2 regions of the Virgibacillus carmonensis genome follow, and region 1 is predicted to be linked to the other one. Evidence: riboswitches for the same ligand, from Rfam matches in the RefSeq annotation. Region 1 holds a riboswitch; the other holds the start of a gene.

Region 1 (11,062 bases):
CTATTAGTCTATTATTTGTACTGCCTGGTGGATTGACTTCTGTCGCGTGGACTGATTTTATTTTTGGCTGTGCAATGGTAGTCATGACAATAGTAAGTGGATTTTATGTTTTAAATCTTGCTGGAGGATGGTCTGAAATATCAACGAAAGTACCTGAATCTATGATTAGTTTTCCAGAAGGGTTCGGTGCAGTTGGAACGATGACGATTATATTTTGGATTTTGGCTATTTTCCCTGGGGCATTGACGAATCAGATGTCCTACCAGCGTATTTATGCTGCAAGTAGTCCTAGTGTCGCGAAAAAAGGTTTTATCATTGCTGCAATAGTGGGAGTTATCAGCGGTTTTTGGGCATCATTTATGGGAATTGCCATTTTTTCGATGAATCCTGATTTAACTGATCCAGAAATGGCTTCAGGGTGGTTCTTAACTCAACTTCCACTTTGGTTTATGGCTATCTATGCATCGTTTATTATTGCCACGATTATGTCAACTGTTAGTAGTGCTGTTCAATCAGTTGTAGTTAATATAACAACGGATATTTATCAATCTTACATTAATCCAAAAGTTAGTGATCGTAAGTTATTGAAGTTATCACGGATGATGTCCGTTATAGTAATAGTACTGGCGGTTATTTTAGCGTTATATTATCCCAAGGCTTTAGGGTGGTTAGTTGCAACGTATGCCTATTCTGCATCAGGATTATTAGTACCAATTTTTGGAGGCTTTATTCTAAGAAAATCGAACCTATTAAATGCTAAAGGTGCAATTGGAAGTATGTTGTTAGGAATATCTTGTGCAGCAGTTGCACAAATTATTGGTACCAATATACCTTATGTAGGTTTCGGTATACTAGGTTCATTAGTAGGTTTCATTTTGTTTAATTATTTGTTTAAAGATAAAAACCGTGTCAATGATTTAGAAATAAATAAGAAAGAGGCGTAGTCTAAATTAACGTAATAAATAAAAAACTAATGAGGTGAGATGATGGATGCTGATGTAGCAGTTATTGGCGTTGGGGCTATGGGAAGCATGGCTCTATGGCAGATTGCTAAAAGGGGTGTTTCTGTTTTAGGGTTTGAACAATTTGGAGTCGGGAATGATCGGTCAGCTGTCGGAGGAGAATCCCGCCTGTTTCGTACAGCGTATATGGAGGGAAAGGAATATGTACCATTATTGCAAGAATCTCGTAAATTATGGAGGCAATTAGAGCAGGAAACAGATAAAAGTCTATTAACACTAAATGGAGGGTTAATGATCGGTGACCCCAATACGGAAGTGATAAAGAATGTACTTCGATCGATAGAAGATTTTAATTTAGAACATGAGGTTATTCATGGGAATGAGGCTAAAAGTCGATATCCTCAACACCGATTATTTCCTGAAGATATAATGGTCCTAGATAAGAATGCTGGCTTTATGCGACCTGAGTTAGCAGCTATTTCAGCTGCAAATCAAGCAGAGGCTCTAGGGGCAAAAATTCACCGATATTCAAAAGTGGAAGAGGTCCTTCCAGATAGCGATGGTGTCACTATTTTAGCTAATGGAAAAAAGTATCGGGTAGGTAAAGTATTGGTTACTACAGGAGCATGGACCGGAAAACTCATTCCGAAATTAGAAAACAAAATAACGGCACGACGTTTAGTCTTAACATGGTTTGCAGCAAAAAACATCGATGATTTTAAACCTGATAAATTTCCGATATTTGCCCGCATGCGAAAAGAATTTAGATTAACGGGTGCACCAACACTAGATGGAACGATGGTGAAAGCTTCAAATACGAAAAATCCAGGAATCGTTCCCGAACCAGGATCTCTTGACCGTGATGTTTCTCTGGAAGAAATGATAGAAGTCAGTGATGCGGTTAAGGAATTAATTCCTGATCTAATACCTGATCCCGTTCGAGCCAGTGTTTATATGGATGGTTACACACAAGATGATCATTCAATTGTTGGCGATGCACCAGGAATGGAAAATACATTATTAGTAAGTGGTTTTTCAGGACATGGATTTAAAATGGCCCCTGTTATCGGATCGATTGCAGCAGATCTTATCATAGATGGGGAAACCTCCCATTCGATTGAGCATCTTAATCCAAAGAGATTTACGAATTAATATTATGCCGTTTCAGCAAATAGACTCTCGAAGGATCTAGAGAGCTAGGGTTAAGGTAGTGTCAATTATTACCACCCTAAACAGGAACTACACAGACTCGTTAAGAGATGTGTAGTTTTTTTCACCTATGCGATCAAATAGTATACTTTTATCGGTTATCCGTTGTAAAGATGACAGCGCACTTAATATGTTCGATCAATTACTTTTTTACCTCTAAAATTATTTTCCTCTGCCTTAAGAAGCTTCTCCAAGATTTCATGTCCAACAACGATTAGCGGGCCAATATTGGACTCATTGCGGATTTGTACTGGATTAATTAGCATATATTAATGCAGTACCCGTTGCCAGGTAACTAGTATAGAAGTGCATGAAAAATTACCAGTATGTATAAGTTATACTTTTTTGAAAGAAATAGTCGATTGTTGTTGAATTTTGGATAAAAATGGATTATCATACTAAAGAACCAGTTAAAAAGTACTATTATTGAAGATAAAGGCAAACTATTCGAAAGGGTGGGACGCAAAGCTTAGGGTCTAACGTGAGGATTTGTCATAAATCCTAAACACTACGATTGCCTGGTTACCAAATTCGGTTTTTAATATTTATATATTAGAATCTATTGGCTGTTCTATGTACTTAGGATAGTCAATTTTTTTGTGGAATTTTATTTAAATCAGAGGAGAGTGGTTCTATTGACCATTACGGTAGAGGAAAGAAATAAGTCCGTTAAAGAATTATTAAACGGGACGTATACATCTTTAAAAACGGTAGTCCCTATTAAACATGAGATTGCTAAACCTCAATTATTAAAACAACATTTACATATTCAGTTTGGTGTTCTTATTGGTATTACAGGGGATGTAAAAGGAAAATTAGTTTTATCTGGGGATACAACTATCTTTGGCTCTATTGGTGAATCAATGTTTGGGATGCCAATAGATGGAGAAATGCTTGCTTCCTTTAGCGGGGAATTAGGCAATATGGTAGCTGGAAGTCTTTCTACGAATATCGTTAAAGAGGGAATCAATACAGATATCACTTCCCCGACAATTATTCAAGGTAATACGACATTATCAGGTTTTGAAAAGGCCATCCAAGTTACAGTGAGCTTCGATCAGATTGGAGAAATGGAAATCTACTTACTACTAGATTAATAGAGACAAGAATGGAGGTATCAAATGGATACCAATCAATACATAGAAATGTTTCTTGATGAAAGTCGCGAACATTTACAAGCGGTTAATGACAATCTTTTAAAACTGGAAAAGCAGCCACAAGATCTAATGATTGTTAATGAAATATTCCGCTCCGCTCATACGTTAAAAGGTATGGCTGCAACAATGGAATTTATGGACATAGCATCGTTAACACATCAGATGGAAAATGTGCTTGATAAAATTCGTACTAATGATTTAGCTGTAAGTGCTGAGGTAATTGATGTAACTTTTGACGCAATTGAGTATTTAGAGGAAATGGTTGGTGCGATTTCAGAAGGCGCGGATGGGAAGAAAGATGTCTCAGGTCTCGTTACTCGTTTAGAGCAAATAGAAAACGGCACTACTGTAGAGAAAAAGCTTACTATTACGAATATGGAATTAGATGAATATCAACTTACGGTTGTTTCACAGGCAAAAGAACAAGGTTTCCAAACATTTCACATAACAGTTGGACTAACGGAAGATTGCATGTTAAAAGCGGCACGTGTATTCATGGTTTTTGAAGCATTGAAAGATTTAGGCGAGGTTATTAAATCCGTTCCTTCTGTAGTGGAATTAGAAGATGAGAATTTTGAACAAGACTTCTCCATTGTTTTCTTAACAATGGAGCAACCTGAAGCTATTCAAGCTCGTATACATAAGATCTCAGAGGTTCAGAAAGTCGAATTAGCTAGTTTTTCTGCCTTGGAGCAAAAGAAAACTATCGAACAAAATAAGTTAGAAAAGGTTAGTGAAGAACCTGAAAATGGTAGGTCAATTTCATCAAAAACAATTCGTGTGAACAGTGATCGTATCGATGAGTTAATGAATCTTTTTGAAGAGGTAGTCATCGACCGAGGTAGATTAGAAGATCTATCAAAGAAAATGGAAAACCAGGAATTAACAGAAACGGTGGAACACATGTCTAGAATCTCGGGGGATTTGCAGAGTTTGATATTATCCATGAGAATGGTTCAAATTGAACAAGTGTTTAACCGATTCCCACGTATGGTAAGGGGACTAGCGAAAGATTTAGATAAAAAAATCAACCTGGAAATTATCGGAGCAGATACGGAGCTCGACAGAACTGTTATCGATGAAATTGGTGATCCTTTAGTCCATTTAATTCGAAACTCGATTGATCACGGCATTGAAGCACCAATGAAACGGAAACAATCTGGAAAGGTAGAAGAAGGGAAGTTACATTTACGGGCCTTTCATAGTGGTAATCATGTGTTTATTGAAATAGAAGATGATGGTGCTGGAATCAATCGGGATAAGGTAGTTGCCAAGGCTATTGAAAATGGATTATTCACACATGAACAAGCTGAAGCTCTTTCTGATGAAGAGGTTTATCAGGTGATCTTATCATCTGGGTTTAGCACAGCCGATGAAATCACTGACATATCAGGACGCGGTGTTGGCTTAGATGTGGTAAGAAGTAAAATAGAATCGCTTGGTGGAAGTATATTCATCGAGTCGGATTCAGGAAAAGGGAGTAAATTTTCCATTCAATTACCTTTGACACTTTCTATCCTTTCAACCTTGTTAGTTAAGGTTCAAAAAGAAACCTATGCAGTACCACTTACTTCGATCGTGGAAACAGTGTTAATGCAAGAAGAACAGATCATGTATGTACATGGGCAAAAGGTAATGAACTTTAGGGACGAAGTGATACCCCTTGTATCTTTAAAAGAAGTATTTGCGGTTCCACAGGATCAAGTAGTAGATGAACAACACTACTCGATTGTCGTAGTTAAAAAGGGAAACAGAATGACAGGATTACTGGTAGATTCCTTGATTGGCCAGAAGGAAGTTGTTTTGAAGTCAATGGGCAATTATTTGCGTCATGTACATGCTATTTCAGGAGCTACCATTCTAGGGGATGGGCGCATATCGCTGATAATCGATCCTAATGCATTAATCAAGTAGAAAAGAGGGACTTACGAATGGAAGAGCTATTAAAAGTTATTGTATTTCAATTGAAGGAGCAACAGTATGGTGTCAATATACAACATGTTCGTTCAATAGAAAGACTGGAAGACGTTACCGAAGTTCCTGGTACGTCTGACTTTATAAAGGGTGTTATAAACCTTCGTGGTGATATTACACCTGTGGTTGATTTAAAGGAACGACTGCAAATAGGTATCACGACTCTAACCAGTGAAACGCGGGTTCTAATCGTGGATATCAATACTGTTCAAGTTGGATTGATTGTTGACACAGCAACGGATGTTATCGACATCGACCCGGCAGTAATAGAAGCTTCACCTAAGATTATTGGCGGTGTTAATGAAGCTTTCATAAAAGGGGTAGCAAAATTAGAAAGCAAACTTTTAATACTATTAGATTTTGAATGTATTTTAAATCTTGATGAAATAAACGAGGTTCAAGAGGTAGTAGAGAATTAATACGTAGGGGGAAAACAACAATGGCGAGGATATTAATAACGGACGATGCAGCGTTTATGCGAATGCAATTAAAAGATAATTTAATAAAACATGGTCATGAGATAGTTGGCGAGGCAGAAAATGGTCGTGATGCGGTCGAAAAATATCAGGAATTAGAACCAGATCTTATCACCATGGATATTACCATGCCGGAGATGAATGGGGTAGAAGCGGTTAGAGAAATTAAGAAATTAAATTCTAACGTCAAGATTATTATGTGTTCAGCTATGGGGCAACAGGGGATGGTTGTTGATGCTATTCAAGCTGGAGCAAGTGATTTTATTGTGAAACCTTTTACTCCTGATCGAATTAAAGAAGCAGTGGATAAAGTACTAAAATAACACTTAGAGAAAAAGAGGTTCAACATTGAAGAAATTAATAAACTTTAAAAGTATAAAAACAAAGATCTTATTCGGTTTTTCACTAATCATTTTATTGGTTCTTATTTTTGGCGGATATAATTATTTCGCACTTGAAAAAATCAATCATGAAACAGAAGAAATTGTAAATAAACAACTTCCATTGTTAATTGCGGATGAAAAGATTGCTTACAATATGGCACATAGAACAGCATTAGTACGTGGTTTTTTACTATATGAAGATAATGAATTTAGGAATGAATTTAACGGTCAAATAGAAGAAAGTATCAAACTTGAGGAACAAGTTCTAAAGTTAAGTAATTCACAAAAGGTAAAAGACCTTATTGCGAAAAAAGTGGAATGGGGAACTGCGTTAGATGAAGTTTTTGCGGAATATGACCGTGGAAATAAAGAGAATGCAATGGAAATTTTGTCTACTGAGGTTAAACCTCTTGCACGTGAAATAATGACTGGATTTGAAGAAATGGCCGTAACTAGAGAAAATTTAATAAATGAAGCGGGAAAAGATAGTTTATCTAGTGGAAAAGCGACAGCGCTTGTAGGAATAGTAGTGTCCATCTTAGTTGTAGTACTAGGGTTAGCTATTGCACTTCTTACTTCGAGGATAATCACAAAACCGATTGTGACCGTTATGAAGCGAATGAAATTACTTGCAAGTGGCGATTTAAGCCAGGATGCCCTAGAAACAAATTCAAAAGATGAGATTGGTCAGCTTGTTGCAGCAACCAATGAAATGAATCGTAATACCCGTGAATTATTAAGCAAAATAAATCAGGTTTCTGGTTCTGTAACAAGTCAAAGCGAAGAATTAACCCAATCAGCAAACGAGGTAAGAGTTGGATCTGAGCAAGTTGCGACAACCATGCAAGAATTGGCTTCTGGCTCAGAGACACAAGCAACTAGTGCAAGTGAACTGGCTTCGAATATGAGCACATTTACTACTAAAGTTGAGGAAGCAAATACAAAAGGGACACATATTCAACAATCATCAAATGAAGTCCTTGGCATGACAAATGAAGGTAGCAGGTTAATGGAATCTTCTACGAAACAAATGGCAATGATTGATCAAATCGTACAGGATGCCGTTCAAAAGGTGCAGGGTTTAGATGTGCAGTCTAAAGAGATATCGAAGCTGGTTTCGGTCATAAAAGATATTGCGGATCAAACAAATCTTCTTGCATTAAATGCAGCCATCGAAGCCGCAAGAGCTGGTGAACATGGGAAAGGTTTTGCCGTGGTAGCGAGTGAAGTGAGAAAACTTGCAGAACAAGTATCTATATCTGTTACAGATATTACAGGCATAGTTGGTAACATACAAAATGAAACAAGTACCGTTACGGAGTCATTAAAAACGGGGTATGCAGAAGTTGAATTAGGATCAACTCAAATCAAAACTACTGGTGAAACATTTAATGGAATTAGTACAGCGGTTAATGAAATGGTTACACACATAGAAACAATCTCAGAAAACTTATCTGATATTGCAACTAACAGCCATAAAATGAATGGATCGATTGAAGAAATTGCAGCAATTTCAGAAGAGTCTGCTGCAGGTGTTGAACAAACTTCTGCATCATCACAGCAAACAAGTAGCTCAATGGAAGAAGTAGCAGGAAGCTCGGAACAACTGGCTAAATTGGCGGAAGAGCTAAATGAATTAGTTCGTAAGTTCAAACTTTAAGGAAAATGAAGTGTTAAATGAATCGTACATAGTAGTTAGCAAAAGGAGATCCGAAACAAATGAAAAAGTTCAGAACGAAATTGTTACTTATTTTTTCTGTATTGTTTTTTATATTAGCAGGTGTGACAGGTGCATATAACATTATTACTACCATTAATAGCAATGACGCCCAGGTACAAAGTTATAAGAAGGATTTAATTAAAAATTATGATACAAGCATAAAGGAACAAGTGAATACTGCGCTTTCCCTAATGAATTATGCCTATGAGCGCCACCAATCCGGGGATTTATCAGAAAAGGAAGCGCAGGCCCTAGGAATTAAATTAATAAAGGCATTGAAATATGGTGAGACTGGTTACTTTTGGATTGATGACACGGAGGGAGTACTTATAGCACATCCTGAGACACCTGATAAAGAAGGAACAAACCGCATCGATATTCAGGATCCAGAGGGTACGTATTTAATTCAAAATGTTATTTCAGCAGCTACGAAAGAGAATGAAGATGGGTTTTCTGAGTATATGTGGGACAAACCGGGAGTAGATCATTTAGTCAAAAAGCGAGCATACTCACAATCATTTGAACCATGGAATTATATTATAAGTACTGGTAATTATATTGATGATATTGATGCTCTTGTGGCGCAAAAAAGGGAGTCATTTAACGAACAAATGACAAATGAAATTACATATCAAGTAATTATTATTGCTATTTTACTTCTAATCTCAGGATTAATAGCTTTTGTATTTAGTAACAGGGTATCAAAAAATATAGTGGCTATTACAAATCATGTCAAAAGCGTTGCCAATAACGATCTATCTGTTGAAGATTTACCCATTACAACAAAAGATGAAATTGGACAATTAAGTGTTGGCGTTAATCAGATGGTCGGTAATTTGAAATCTATTATTAGAAACGTCGGTGAAGCATCCGAAAAAATGACCAGCCATAGTGAAGAGTTAACGCAATCAGCAAATGAGGTTAAATCTGGTTCAGAACAAATTGCGACTACGATGCAAGAATTGGCATCTGGTTCGGAAACACAAGCAAATAGTGCGAGTGAGCTGGCCACTGTCATGAGTTCGTTTACAACTAAAGTTCAAGAAGCTAATACAAAAGGTGAGCACATTCAGCATTCTTCAATTGAAGTTGTAGGGATGACCACTGAAGGTAGTCACTTAATGCAGTCTTCTTCTGAGCAAATGGATAAAATAGATCAAATTGTTCAGGAAGCTGTTAAAAAGGTACAAGGATTAGATACGCAGTCACAAGAAATTTCTAAGCTAGTATCCGTTATTAAAGATATTGCGGATCAAACAAATCTTCTTGCATTAAATGCAGCAATTGAAGCCGCAAGAGCTGGTGAACATGGTAAGGGTTTTGCCGTGGTAGCGGACGAAGTAAGAAAGCTAGCTGAACAGGTATCTGTATCTGTTTCGGATATTACAGGCATAGTTGGTAATATCCAAACTGAAACAGGTTCCGTAACGAACTCTTTAAAAAGTGGTTACGCAGAGGTTGAGCTAGGAACAAATCAAATTAAAACTACTAGTGAAACCTTTAATGGAATCAGTACAGCTGTTACTGAAATGGTAGCTAATATAAAAACGATATCTGAAAACCTTTCTGATATTGCAGTTAACAGCCAAAAGATGAATACGTCTATTGAAGAAGTTGCAGCAATTTCAGAAGAATCGGCTGCAGGAGTAGAGCAAACGTCCGCTTCAACACAACAAACCAGTGGTTCTATGGAAGAAGTAGCAGGAAGCTCAGAACAACTAGCTAAATTAGCGGAAGAGCTGAATGGTTTAGTTCGTCAATTTAAACTTTAGAATAAGAAAAAACAGTAAAATAAAAAGCATAGGATAGTCCGCAAAATAGATGAACTATCCTATTTTTTTATGTTAATTAAACTAACTAGTCTATAAAAAAAGGAGAACCCTATATGTTTAAAAAGTTTAAAATTAAAAATTTGAATATTGGTATGAAATATGGTCTAACACTTGTTTTAGTATTTGTTTTATTTGGAATCTCAACAGCTGTTGTTACAACATTAATCGATGATATTGGTAGCAATGTTGATGAATTAGAGCGACGTGGTCAACGAGCAATAGATGTTACAGAAATGGGATCATTAACCCGTTCTAAAAGTATCCGTATTATAAGTTATATTCAAAGTGGAGACCAGGCGTTTGCTGATGAATATGAAACAAGAAGAGAGAATTTTAACACACTCGAAGCTACCATAAGAAAAAAGATGGATACCCCTGAACAACAAGAAATATTTGACCAGATTGTTGTAAATGACAAGAAAATGAATGATTTATTTACAAAAAAGGTTGTTCCAGCAGTAGATAATGGTTATGTAGATTTAGCAAGTAACTATGTCAAAGACGCCACTAATCTAAGGTCAGAAACAGTAGATTTACTGGAAAGTCTTCTGACAATAGTGAATGATGAACGTGCTTTCGCAGGTAGTCAAGCTAAAAACAGTCAGGAATTAACGCTTCAAATCCAGGTTGCATCTATGATCGCTTCCATTATTATAGGCGTGGCACTCGTATTTTTTATTAGTTGTTCAGTCTCACGTAACCTGAATAAAGTAGTAGGAATGAGTAATCAAATTGCTGAAGGAGACCTTTCTGTTCAGAAGATTGATTATGATGGAAAGGATGAAATTGGCAGACTTGCTACTTCCATAAATACCATGAGTGATAATCTGCGAAGCGTCATTCAACAGGTTGCTGAAGTATCTGAAACAGTTACGAGTCAAAGTGAAGAATTAACGCAATCAGCAAGCGAGGTTAAAGCTGGTTCGCAACAAATTGCTACTACTATGCAAGAATTGGCTTCAGGTTCAGAAACACAAGCAAATAGTGCAAGTGAACTTTCTTCTGTAATGGTTTCATTTACATCTAGGGTTCAAGAAACGAATGAAAATGGCCAATTAATCCAGCAATCTTCAAACAAAGTTCTTGATATGACAGATGAAGGCAGTAAATTAATGGAATCCTCTACAAATCAAATGGCTAAGATTGATCAAATTGTTCAGGATGCTGTTCAAAAAGTGCAAGGATTGGATGTACAGTCTCAAGAAATATCAAAATTAGTTTCTGTTATCAAAGATATTGCAGATCAAACAAATCTTCTTGCATTAAACGCAGCGATTGAAGCTGCAAGAGCAGGAGAACACGGAAAAGGTTTCGCGGTTGTAGCAGATGAGGTGAGAAAGCTAGCAGAA
Region 2 (11,062 bases), on a different contig from region 1:
AACTTCTATAAATAATCAAAAGCTACTCCAATTTTATCAGGAGTAGCTTTTGCCTTTTTATTTTATTCCAGTTAAAATTTTTGTTACTTTTTTTACTGCATAAGCACTGCCATTTTTATCTTCAGCATGTTCAATCATCATCGCGATCAAAATATCTTGTGATTCAGATGGATATCCAACAAACCAGACATTTTCTTGACCGGACTCTTGATCTTTAGATTTTTTCAATTCAGCAGTAGACGTTTTTCCTGATATCGGAAAGTCGGCTTTTTGTGCATCTTTAGCGGTACCTTTTGGTGATGTAACAACCTTCCGTAAGATGTCACGTATGAGTGTTGCTTGATCCTCTGTTATTAAATCTTTTTTCCAAACTTGACCAGGTTCTTCATCTTTAAACAAAATTGGCTTAATCATATTCCCTTTATTTAGAAAGGTTGTGTAGGCAGTAGCCAAATGAAGTGCACTCATTTGCATCTCACCTTGACCGTAAGCCGTATTAGCGAGTAATACTTTATCATTTAGTTTACCATCAGTTGAAACGGTAGATGTTTGGATTGGATAGGAAAAAGGAAACTCTTCACCAAATCCGAACTTTTGTAATCCACTTACAAAAGTTTCACTTCCCATATCAAGTGCTTTCATAGCAAAGTAAATATTGTCGGACCTGATTAAAGCGTCTGCAAGATCAACTGGTCCATCCGATTCAGATACTCTGTGTATTTCATAGTTACCAAATTCCTCCCCAGGGCTCCAGGTTAATCCATTTATTTCAACACCTTTATTTGGATCTAGTGTACCACTTTGCAATCCGGTAGATGCAGTTATTGGTTTAATAGCAGAACCAGGAACATAAGTCGCTGAAAACTTATTGATGAGTGGTTGCTTCGGATTATCCTGTAACTCTGTTAGTTTAGATTGGGAGATTCCATATACAAACTTATTTGGGTCAAATGATGGACTGCTAACAAGAGCCAGCGCTTCACCAGTTTTCGGATCGATTGCAGCAGTTGTTCCTGCATCGCCGTCATATGTCTGATAAATGTTCTGTTGTATTTCGGCATCAATTGTAAGCGTAAGGTTTTCACCATCTTTAACGGGTTGTTCCGCTAAGACAACATCTTCTTGACCTTCTTGTTTGACAAGAATTGTTATACCTTCCGTGCCGCGTAACTGTTTGTCGTACAGCTGTTCAAGTCCTCGTTTACCAATCATATCATTCGCCGAATAGTTTCCATCTTCTTTATTCTCAAGTTCTTCAGCAGTTATTTTACCAATATAACCAACTAAATGCGCTGCTGATTCCCCATATGGATAAACACGGCCAGTTACTTCTTTACCAGAAACAGCTCCAGTGGCCCATAATTTCTCTAAGTTTTCATTTGTTGTTGGAACTTTTGTTATTGGTACGAAGAGATCAGGCTCAACCCAATTTGCATTTAACTTACTATTAATCGTCTCTACATCCATCCCAAGCAAATCAGCAATTTCTTTTTTCATTGCATCAGGTGAATCTCCTAGTTTACTAGGGATGATACCTATCTCCCAAACAGTGTCATTGATTGCCAATGGCACTCGATTCCTGTCGAGTATTTCCCCTCGTCTTGGTTTCTCTGTTTCAAAGTCTATCTCCCCACCATCCTTCAGCGCTGGAAAGATAAACCCTGGATCCCATTTTACATACCAATTTTTTTTGTCCTCTTCACCTTGCTGGACAAGTATTGCTTCATAATCAAAGGTAATTGGACCGGCAATTGTATTCATTTCAACTGAAATTGGATAGGTAGCTTTTCCGTTTTCAAGCGCAGCCTCGACTTCTTTTTCGTCTAACTTTTCATAAGTAATTTTTAGATCAGACACACCTAGATCCTTATAAATTTTCTTATATCGATCAACAAATTCTTCGGTTGGATACGTAGATTTAGATTTAGTACCAACCATTTCATACATTTTAGAGAATTCTTCTCCATTCCAGTTCTTTACGTATGTATCAAATCGATCGTTGGGTGATACCTCGTCATCAGAGCAAGCTGCTAAAAGAATGCATAGTAACATGGATATCACGAACACTAATTTCTTCATAAGACCCCCACCTTAATAGATAGAAAAGTCATTCCATATACAGAATGACTTCTCGTTGTTTTTTTATTTCTCCATGTGTTCTTTGATTGTTTGGGTTATTCGGTTTATTTCTTGGTCTGGAACAACGTAGTAATAGATACCATTAATTATTTCCCCACTCCCACTGATCTCCAGAGTTTTACTATTATTTCTTGTATCTCGATAATCAGTTAGAAGGGTTTGCATTTTATCCATATTCAGGTTAGTTGTTACATTGTCACCAAGGATGCTAAGAATATTACTAACTTTTGAAATGCTTGTAAAACTTGCAGCTTCATCCATTGCGGCTTTGATGACAGCGCGTTGACGTTCATTTCGACCCAAGTCGCCTCGCGGATCACCTTTACGCATACGGATATATTTTAAAGCTTCTTCTCCATTTAGATTAATCGTACCCGTTTGAAAGGTTTCCCCGCCTTGTGAGAATGCCTGATCGTTTGTGACGGTAACCCCACCAAGCGCATCAATTCCTTGTTTAAAACCTTCCATATTTACCTTTACATAAAAATGAACAGGAATATCAAACGTATTCTCAACAGTTTTTACAGATAAATCCGTACCACCAAATGCATAAGCATGGTTAATTTTGTCCATTCCTCTTCCAGGAATATTCACGTATGTATCACGTGGGATACTAACCATAATCATTTTGTTTGTTCGTGGATTCAGTGACATAAGAATCATTGTATCGGAACGACCTACATCATTTTCACGTTGGTCAACACCAAGTAACAGTACATTTATTGACTTTTTATTTTTTACAATTGTTTCTAGTTCTTTCTTTCTGTCCGGATCCGCATCACGTGAAAGCGGCTCATGCATGTCTGCTACAGTATCTTCAACTTTATCGTATAAATAGAAAAGATATATCCCCACAGCCAAGATTAATAAAACAATAATTCCACCAATCCAATACGGCCATTTACGTTTTTTCTTTGTCTGTCGCTTTTCAGTTCTTGTATCCACTATAATTCTCCTCTAATCTATCTAAATAGTCAGCACATGGTTAAATTATAACGAATTCGGGGTGGTACGTCTATTAATTTTAGTCATATTTTACTAGCATTTGTAATTATTTGGCGGATTTGATTGGTAATGCTGTAATAATGTATCTTCCTGGGGCTTCACCATTACTAGAAAATGAACAGGTATTGTAAGTGTAAGTATCCATTGGTAGCTACCAACCCTTAGGAAAAGTAGACCTATAATAAATAGAAAAAAAGAAAGCTTTTTCAACAAATATTACCCCATGATCTGGAATGATTCATTCTAGTAAATAACGATAACTTGAAAACCAAGCATTTTGTTCATTATAAAACGATACAAACCTATGTAAAATGGCGTATTCCGGTTAAATTAAAAGAAAATCGTTCTTTAAAAAGCATTTTTGAGTGTTTTTGAGACTTTTAGATAGAGGCACTATGGATTATAATCCGGTTAATTGTTCTTTATAAAATACGAACTTATATTTTAAAACGAACATACGTGTCAGCTCTACTAGCAAACTATGTGTAAACGATTGGATATATGCGCAGAAGGAGTGTGGATTTCTATTTCTTTTATATACTAGGTCAAAATAATTAGACTCATGAATAGGATAGAGGTAGGGAAACGAATTACATCGAACAAACTAAAAGAAAGGGGATAATGGATGTACCTAGTCATGGAGAAACAACTGACGCAGGGAATTACATGTTTAAGGCTTATCAACGGGCCAGTTACCCAGGAAAAAAAGAGAGTAGCAGAAAGGGAAGGAGTGGGGAAATTACAATTAAATGCAGGCAAGAAAACATTGCTTGAACTTGTAAAGCTCAAACTAAAGCTTAAAAAGAAATAGCGTGCGCGAATACTAGGTCGTTAGAATTACGGATGTTATTAGCATTGTACTATTTTATTTTAGTGGAATAAAACTATTTAACTATCTTAATTTAGTTAAAAAGTCTTAGTTAAAACGTGACTTTTATGAATTTTACGTATATACTAACTTTAACTTACAAAACTAGTTGCATTTTGACAAAACAAGACACCCACTATCATTTCTGCATGTAGTACAATAGTTGTATATAATTGTTTCCTCAGAAAAGGCAAACTTACTGAAAAGTATGGGCGCAAAATCACAGGTCTACGGCGAATTAGCTACGGCGGCTGGGTTACCCGGGAAAATAGATGGGGGCTAACAATGATAAAAACGGTAAAGCAAGTAAGTCTTGATAACGAATGGGTTGAGTTACTGCAGGAAGCAAAGAGTCTCGGAATAACTACTGAGGAGGTTAGATTGTTTCTAAATGAAGTACAGAAAGATGAAAAGGTAAATCATTAAAATTGTGCTTAATATAGAACCACACACTTTTTTGTGATATAATCTCACTGAAGGTAGGTGTGTGTACTTTGATTGGTGAAAAAATTAAACAACTGCGCCAAGATAAAAATATGTCTATATCGGAACTTGCAGAAAAAGCTGGTGTAGCAAAATCATACTTAAGCTCAATTGAACGAAATCTCCAGTCGAACCCATCGATCCAGTTTATCGAGAAAATTGGTGTCGTATTAGGTGTCACTGTAAATGATATAATACGTGAGGATCAAGCAACTAGTACAGAAGAGCAACTAGATGGTGAATGGTTGAAGATCGTACAAGAAGCAATGGAATCTGGAGTATCAAAAGAGCAGTTCAAAGAATACCTTGAGTTTAATAAATGGAGAAAAAAACAGGATAACTAAATTTTTGTCTTGACCGTAGAGCTAAATTAGCATACGGTTTTTTTATTGTAGCTTCACTTAATATTAAAAAGTAGGATGACCAATCATGGTAATGAATTATTTTTCTCATATTCAGGAAATACTTGAAAGTGTTGAAGAACAGGAGAGCAAAGCAATGAATGTAGTGGCTGGAAAGGTCGCAAATTCCATTAAAAATGATGGCATCATTCACTTGTTTGGATGTGGACACTCTCATCTACTAACAGAAGAGACGTATTTTCGTGCAGGTGGGTTAGTTCCCGTCCATCCAATTTTACATGAACCTTTAATGCTACACGAAGGAGCAATCCAATCCTCCACGCTTGAGCGGAAAAATAACTACGCCAGCAAATTTATGGAAGATCAGGATATCCAAGAAGGCGATATAATGATTGTAATCTCCAATTCTGGAAGAAACCCAGTTCCTATAGACGTGGCACTGATTGCGAAAGAAAAAGGTGCAAGCGTGATTGGTATTACCTCGATTACATATGCAAAAAGCCAACCATCCCGTCATGATAATGGAAAATATCTGCATGACGTAGTAGATGTTGTCGTTGATAATCATACACCAACAGGGGATGCTGTCATAAGTCATCCAGCTGTTTCCGTTAATTATGGACCTGTATCAACAGCAATTGGAACAACAATTATTAATCACATGTTCGCTGAAGCAATCACATTACTAGCAGATCAAAAAATGGATGCTCCTGTATTCCTAAGTGGTAACTTAGAAGGTGCTGATCAACATAACAACATGTTAATGGAGAAATATAAAGATCGAATAAAATTTTAAGTGTGGTGTTTTTATGAAAAAAATAATGTATTGGCTCCTACCATTAGGTTGGATGGGAGTTATTTTTAACTCGTCTGCAACGCCTTATCAGGAACAAGACATTAAACCACTTTTATCAGAAAGCCTTGACCTTTCTTTTTTAGTTCCAGTTGTTCAACATATCTCTTTTTACTATCATCATTCAGAAGTAAGTGTAGCCGCGCTTGGTATTGAAGGGTTCATTGAATTTTTTATCAGGAAAGGCGCACATATTTCTGTATATTTTATTTTAATGCTTCTGTTTTATTTTGCTTTTAAAAAAACAATGCAAACTTCCATTAAGTCACAGTTACTGTTTGCATTTATTTTTACAAGCTTGTATGCTGCTTTAGATGAATTTCATCAAGGATTCACTCAAAACCGTACACCATATGCGGGTGATGTTGGGCTGGACGTGCTTGGTGCATTGCTTGCTTTCATACTTATAGTTATGGTAAGAAAAAGACACGCTTAAGAAAAACGCTTTTCTGGTTCAAGTGTGTGCTTTTAAGTTTAGTTGTATAGACAACTATATATTATGATGATATAATCTTGAATGGTAACGTTTTCAAATAGAGGGAGGAGTTTATATATGTTAGGGTATTTGCAACGACTCGGAAAATCGTTAATGCTTCCGATTGCGATGCTACCAGCTGCAGCATTACTGTTACGTCTTGGAGCACCTGATGTGTTCGATATACCGTTTGTATCTGCTGCGGGTAGTGGAATTTTGGATAATTTGGGACTTATTTTTGCTATTGGTATTGCGATTGGGTTTTCACGAGATGGAAATGGAGCTGCTGCACTATCAGGTGCTGTAGGTTATTTGGTGCTTAATGGTGGGTATAAAGCAATTAATGACGAGCTTGATCTCGGGGTATTTGCTGGGATAATAGCTGGTATAGCTGCTGGACATTTGTATAATAAATTTCATGATATCCAGCTACCAGAGTTCCTGGCGTTCTTCGGGGGTAAACGTTTTGTACCAATTGTAACTTCGGTTGCGATGGTTATTATATCAGGATTAATTGGCGTATTATGGGGACCTGTACAAGATGGAATTAATGCATTAGGTAGTTGGTTTATTAACTCTGGTGCTATTGGTGTCGGAGCATATGGATTCTTTAATCGATTATTAATTCCAATTGGGTTACACCACGTTGTTAACACACTAATTTGGTTTGACTTTGGAACATTTGTTGATGCAGCTGGAGATGTATGGCATGGAGAAATTAACCGTTTCTTACATGGTGATCCAGATGCAGGATTCTTTATGGCTGGGTTTTTCCCAATCATGATGTTTGGTTTGCCTGCAGCATGTTTGGCGATTTATGCTACAGCGAAAAAACATCGTAAAGCAGCTGTTGGTGGTTTCCTTGGAAGTATGGCTTTAACATCGTTTTTAACAGGAATTACTGAACCAATCGAATATTCATTTATGTTTCTAAGTCCTTTATTGTATGTTGTACATGCAGTTTTAACCGGATTATCCATGATGGTATCCTATTGGTTGGATATCAAGCATGGGTTTGGTTTTTCAGCAGGGCTTATCGATTATGTTCTCAATTTTGGAATTGCATCGAAACCATTGCTGCTTCTTGTCCAAGGTTTAGTCTTTGGGCTTATATATTTTGTAGTTTTCTATGTACTAATCAAGAAGTTAAATTTGAAAACGCCTGGTCGTGAGGACGAGGATGAAGAATTTGTGGAAGAAAATGAACAAACTGGAATACCTTCAAGTGGGAAAGGTCGCAAGGATTATGATGATAAGGCATACCACTATTTGAAAGCATTAGGTGGACCTGAAAACATTCAGACACTGGACTATTGTGCAACAAGGCTTCGATTACAAATGCATGAAATGGAAAAAGTGGACGACAAAGCATTAAAGCGCCAAGGTGCTAATGGTGTTATGAAAGTGAATAAAAAGAATTTACAGGTTATCGTAGGAACAACGGTTGAATTTTTGGCGGATGCTATGCGAAAGAGAATGGATCAAGGAAATATGCAGGCTCCTGAAGGTTCAATCAAAAAGACTACTGATGAAGCAGTCTCCACACAAAAATTTAACACAGAAGATTTTGTGATGCCTGTAAAGGGTAAAATTCTTCCTATCATGGAGGTACCAGACCAAGTATTTTCAGAAAAAATGATGGGTGATGGTTTTGCAATTGAACCTGAAGATGGCACATTTCTCTCTCCTGTAGATGGTGAGGTCATAAATGTATTCCCGACAAAACATGCAGTAGGAATTCGGTCAGAATCTGGTCTGGAAATATTAGTACACATTGGATTAGATACTGTAGAGTTAAAGGGTCAGGGGTTTGAGGTTCATGTTAAGGAGGGCGGCCAAATCAAAAAAGGTGACGCTATCGTTACGGTTGATCTAGACTTTATTAAAGCAAATGCGACATCACACTTATCACCTATCGTGTTCACTAACCTAGGTGAAAATGAGCGTGTTAGTCTGCTGCAATCAGGAACGATTGAAGCCGGTAATAAAGGGATTATTGAAATCGAATAGCTTCACTAAAAACGGACCACCTACAAAGAAATGTAGATGGTCCGTTTATTAATGAGCTTTACAGGGGTTACGCTATTCTCATCTTCGCATTTGTAGCTTAAACTTATATTTGTCGGCACGGTAGGCCGATTTTACATATTCAAGTGGTGTTGCACTTTCATCCGATAGATAACTGGTACGTTGCATTAATAGTATGGGTTCGCCATCGTTTACGTTCAGGTTTTCAATTTCAAATGCATTTGCCAGTACAGATTCTATCATCTGGTCGCCATATGCAATGTTTAGATTAAGATTTGTTTCTATATAATGATAAAACGATTCTTCTACATTTTCTTGAGTCAAGTTCCCAACTAAGCGCTCAGGTGTATAGATCGTTTCAACAGCAACAGGCGATTCATTCGCATATCGTATACGTATTATTTCAAAGACTTTTTCATTTTTGTCTAATCGTAGAATTTCTGCAATTCGTTCATTTGCATCAAGTAATTGAAAGCTGATTAGTTTGTTAGAAGGAGTTAAGCCGCGCTCTCGCATGTCTTCGCTAAAACTGGTTAACCCTTGTAAATCCTGTTCGAACTTTTTATCGGAAATAAATGTTCCCCGTCCTTTTTGGCGGTACAACAATCCTTCAGAAGCCAAGTTGTTAATTGCCTGGCGGACAGTCATGCGACTAATATTATATCGCTCGGCATATTCCCGTTCGGAAGGTAATAATTCACCAGGTTTTAGTTTCTTTGTTTGGATCAGTAGTCGAATCTCTTCTTCAAGTTGATAATAAATAGGTAAGGGTGAATTCTTATTAATCATTGTATTCTCCTTCCAATCGATCACATAGTTAATTAAATAGTACCAAAATCATAAGAAGTTGTATACACTCATCTTAATGTATAGACAACTATATATTTGTATGCTAACGTAAAAGGCATAGAAGTGCGTGTTCAAAAAGTCGGCAAATGAGAAACTTTGCCGACTTTTTGAACAACCTTTAGAAGGGATTGAGAACTGACCCATGATAAATAAGGTTAATGTATTGGTTTTTACGAACACAAAAATTCATACGGAAAATACCGTAATTGAACATGGTTGTGTTGTTATCGTTAATGAAAAAATTCAAGCCATTTATCATAAAAATGATGTACCTGATGGATTTCCTGAAAATGCTATCATAATTGATGGAACAGGAAAAAGCTTAATTCCTGGTTTTATTGATGGGCATATCCACGGTGCGAATGGTGCCGACGTTATGGATGCTACAGAATCTGCGGTTGATAAAATTGCGGAGGTACTTCCGAAAGAAGGTACAACGTCATTTCTTGCAACAACTATTACCCAGCCCAAAAAATTAATCGAAGCTACACTTGAAAATGTAGCTAATTATAAAAGTAAACCTGGATATGCAGAAGTTATTGGTATTCATTTAGAAGGTCCATTTATTGAAAAAAGTAAAGCAGGTGCACAGCCAGTTAATCATATTTTGCAACCTGATATTGATCTTTTTCGAGAATGGCAAACATTATCTAATAATAAAATTAAGACGATTACCATGGCGCCTGAACATGATTCCAGTGGGGAATTCATACAGTTTCTCCATCAATCAGGCGTCAATGTTTCAGCAGGGCATACGAGTAGTGGATTTTCTGCTATAAAAGAAGCTGTCAAACATGGCTTAGGGCAGGTTACACATATATGCAATGCAATGAGTGGGATTCATCACCGCGATATTGGCGTTGTTGGGGCTGCTATGCAGATTCCAGAGTTGCGTGCTGAACTAATTGCAGATGGGATTCATGTATCACATGAAATGATGCAGTTAATTTATGACAATATGGGAAGTGAGCGGCTGATTTTGATAACAGACGCTATGCGTGCAAAATGTCTTCATGCTGGCACTTATGAGCTTGGAGGGCAACCTGTTGACGTTTCAGATGATCGTGCATTGCTGGAAGATGGTACGTTAGCTGGCAGTATATTGAAAATGAATGATGGTGTCAAAAATATGTTAAAGCTATCAAGTGTTACGATGAGAGACATCATTGAAATGGCTTCTGTCAATCCAGCTAAGCAAATCGGAATGTTTCAAAGAAAAGGCAGTATTGAGGCTGGTAAAGATGCAGATCTTTTACTAGTTGATGATGAGTTAACGATACATTACACGGTTTGCCTTGGAAATATTGCGTTTAAGGAGGAAGAATCACAATGAAAGTGTTAAGCGTAAAAAGCTATGATGAAATGAGTGAAAAAGCGTGTTCTATTTTATTGGATAAAATAAATAACATGAAGCATCCTGTATTAGGACTTGCTACTGGCTCAACACCTGAGGGATTATATAAAAAAATAATTGAAAAATATAATCATGGGCAAGTTTCATTTAAAGATACTACAACATTTAACTTAGATGAATATATAGGTCTTTCAAAGAACCACCCGAATAGTTATCATTACTATATGAAGAATCATTTATTTCAACATATTGATATAGATATGGATCAGGTACTCGTTCCAAAAGGGGATGTCATGGATATCCAAAACGAATGTGTGGAATATGAAAAGGCAATCCTTGATCATGACAAAATTGATGTACAGATTTTGGGATTAGGAACAAATGGTCACATTGGCTTTAATGAACCGGGGACATCATTTACAAGCAGAACACATAGTGTAGATTTAGCTGAATCAACCCGTCAGGCAAACGCCAGGTTTTTTGAATCATTAAACGATGTGCCAACTAAAGCTATTACCATGGGAATTGAAGCAATCATGGAAAGTAAAGAAATTATTGTACTTGTATCAGGAAACAGAAAAGCTGATGCGTTAGCGCGATTCATGAACGGGGATATCAGTGAAGATTTTCCTGCTTCTATTTTACA

The links. Region 1 has a riboswitch for cyclic di-GMP ahead of AC3G7N_RS00385 (chemotaxis protein CheX). Riboswitches for the same ligand answer to the same signal wherever they lie in the genome.
Region 2: it holds a riboswitch for cyclic di-GMP, as region 1 does, so the genes downstream of both, AC3G7N_RS01900 (anti-repressor SinI family protein) here and AC3G7N_RS00385 (chemotaxis protein CheX) in region 1, are expected to answer to the same signal.

The regions. Positions count from the first base shown of each region.
Region 1 covers NZ_JBYQFJ010000001.1:75,578-86,639, forward strand. Annotated here, with positions in the region: gene AC3G7N_RS00370 (sodium:solute symporter family protein) at 1-944, shown strand, start outside; gene solA (N-methyl-L-tryptophan oxidase) at 987-2,114, shown strand; gene AC3G7N_RS00380 (hypothetical protein) at 2,297-2,437, opposite strand; cyclic di-GMP riboswitch class I at 2,599-2,701, shown strand; gene AC3G7N_RS00385 (chemotaxis protein CheX) at 2,798-3,268, shown strand; gene AC3G7N_RS00390 (chemotaxis protein CheW) at 3,293-5,242, shown strand; gene AC3G7N_RS00395 (chemotaxis protein CheW) at 5,260-5,721, shown strand; gene AC3G7N_RS00400 (response regulator) at 5,742-6,101, shown strand; gene AC3G7N_RS00405 (methyl-accepting chemotaxis protein) at 6,127-7,821, shown strand; gene AC3G7N_RS00410 (methyl-accepting chemotaxis protein) at 7,881-9,653, shown strand; gene AC3G7N_RS00415 (methyl-accepting chemotaxis protein) at 9,767-11,062, shown strand, end outside.
Region 2 covers NZ_JBYQFJ010000002.1:109,806-120,867, reverse strand. Annotated here, with positions in the region: gene AC3G7N_RS01920 (IDEAL domain-containing protein) at 1-11, shown strand, start outside; gene AC3G7N_RS01915 (penicillin-binding transpeptidase domain-containing protein) at 58-2,079, opposite strand; gene AC3G7N_RS01910 (LCP family glycopolymer transferase) at 2,143-3,084, opposite strand; gene AC3G7N_RS01905 (hypothetical protein) at 3,782-3,955, shown strand; cyclic di-GMP riboswitch class I at 4,192-4,276, shown strand; gene AC3G7N_RS01900 (anti-repressor SinI family protein) at 4,298-4,438, shown strand; gene AC3G7N_RS01895 (helix-turn-helix domain-containing protein) at 4,507-4,839, shown strand; gene AC3G7N_RS01890 (SIS domain-containing protein) at 4,925-5,653, shown strand; gene AC3G7N_RS01885 (VanZ family protein) at 5,667-6,146, shown strand; gene nagE (N-acetylglucosamine-specific PTS transporter subunit IIBC) at 6,264-8,195, shown strand; gene AC3G7N_RS01875 (GntR family transcriptional regulator) at 8,274-9,002, opposite strand; gene nagA (N-acetylglucosamine-6-phosphate deacetylase) at 9,205-10,395, shown strand; gene nagB (glucosamine-6-phosphate deaminase) at 10,392-11,062, shown strand, end outside.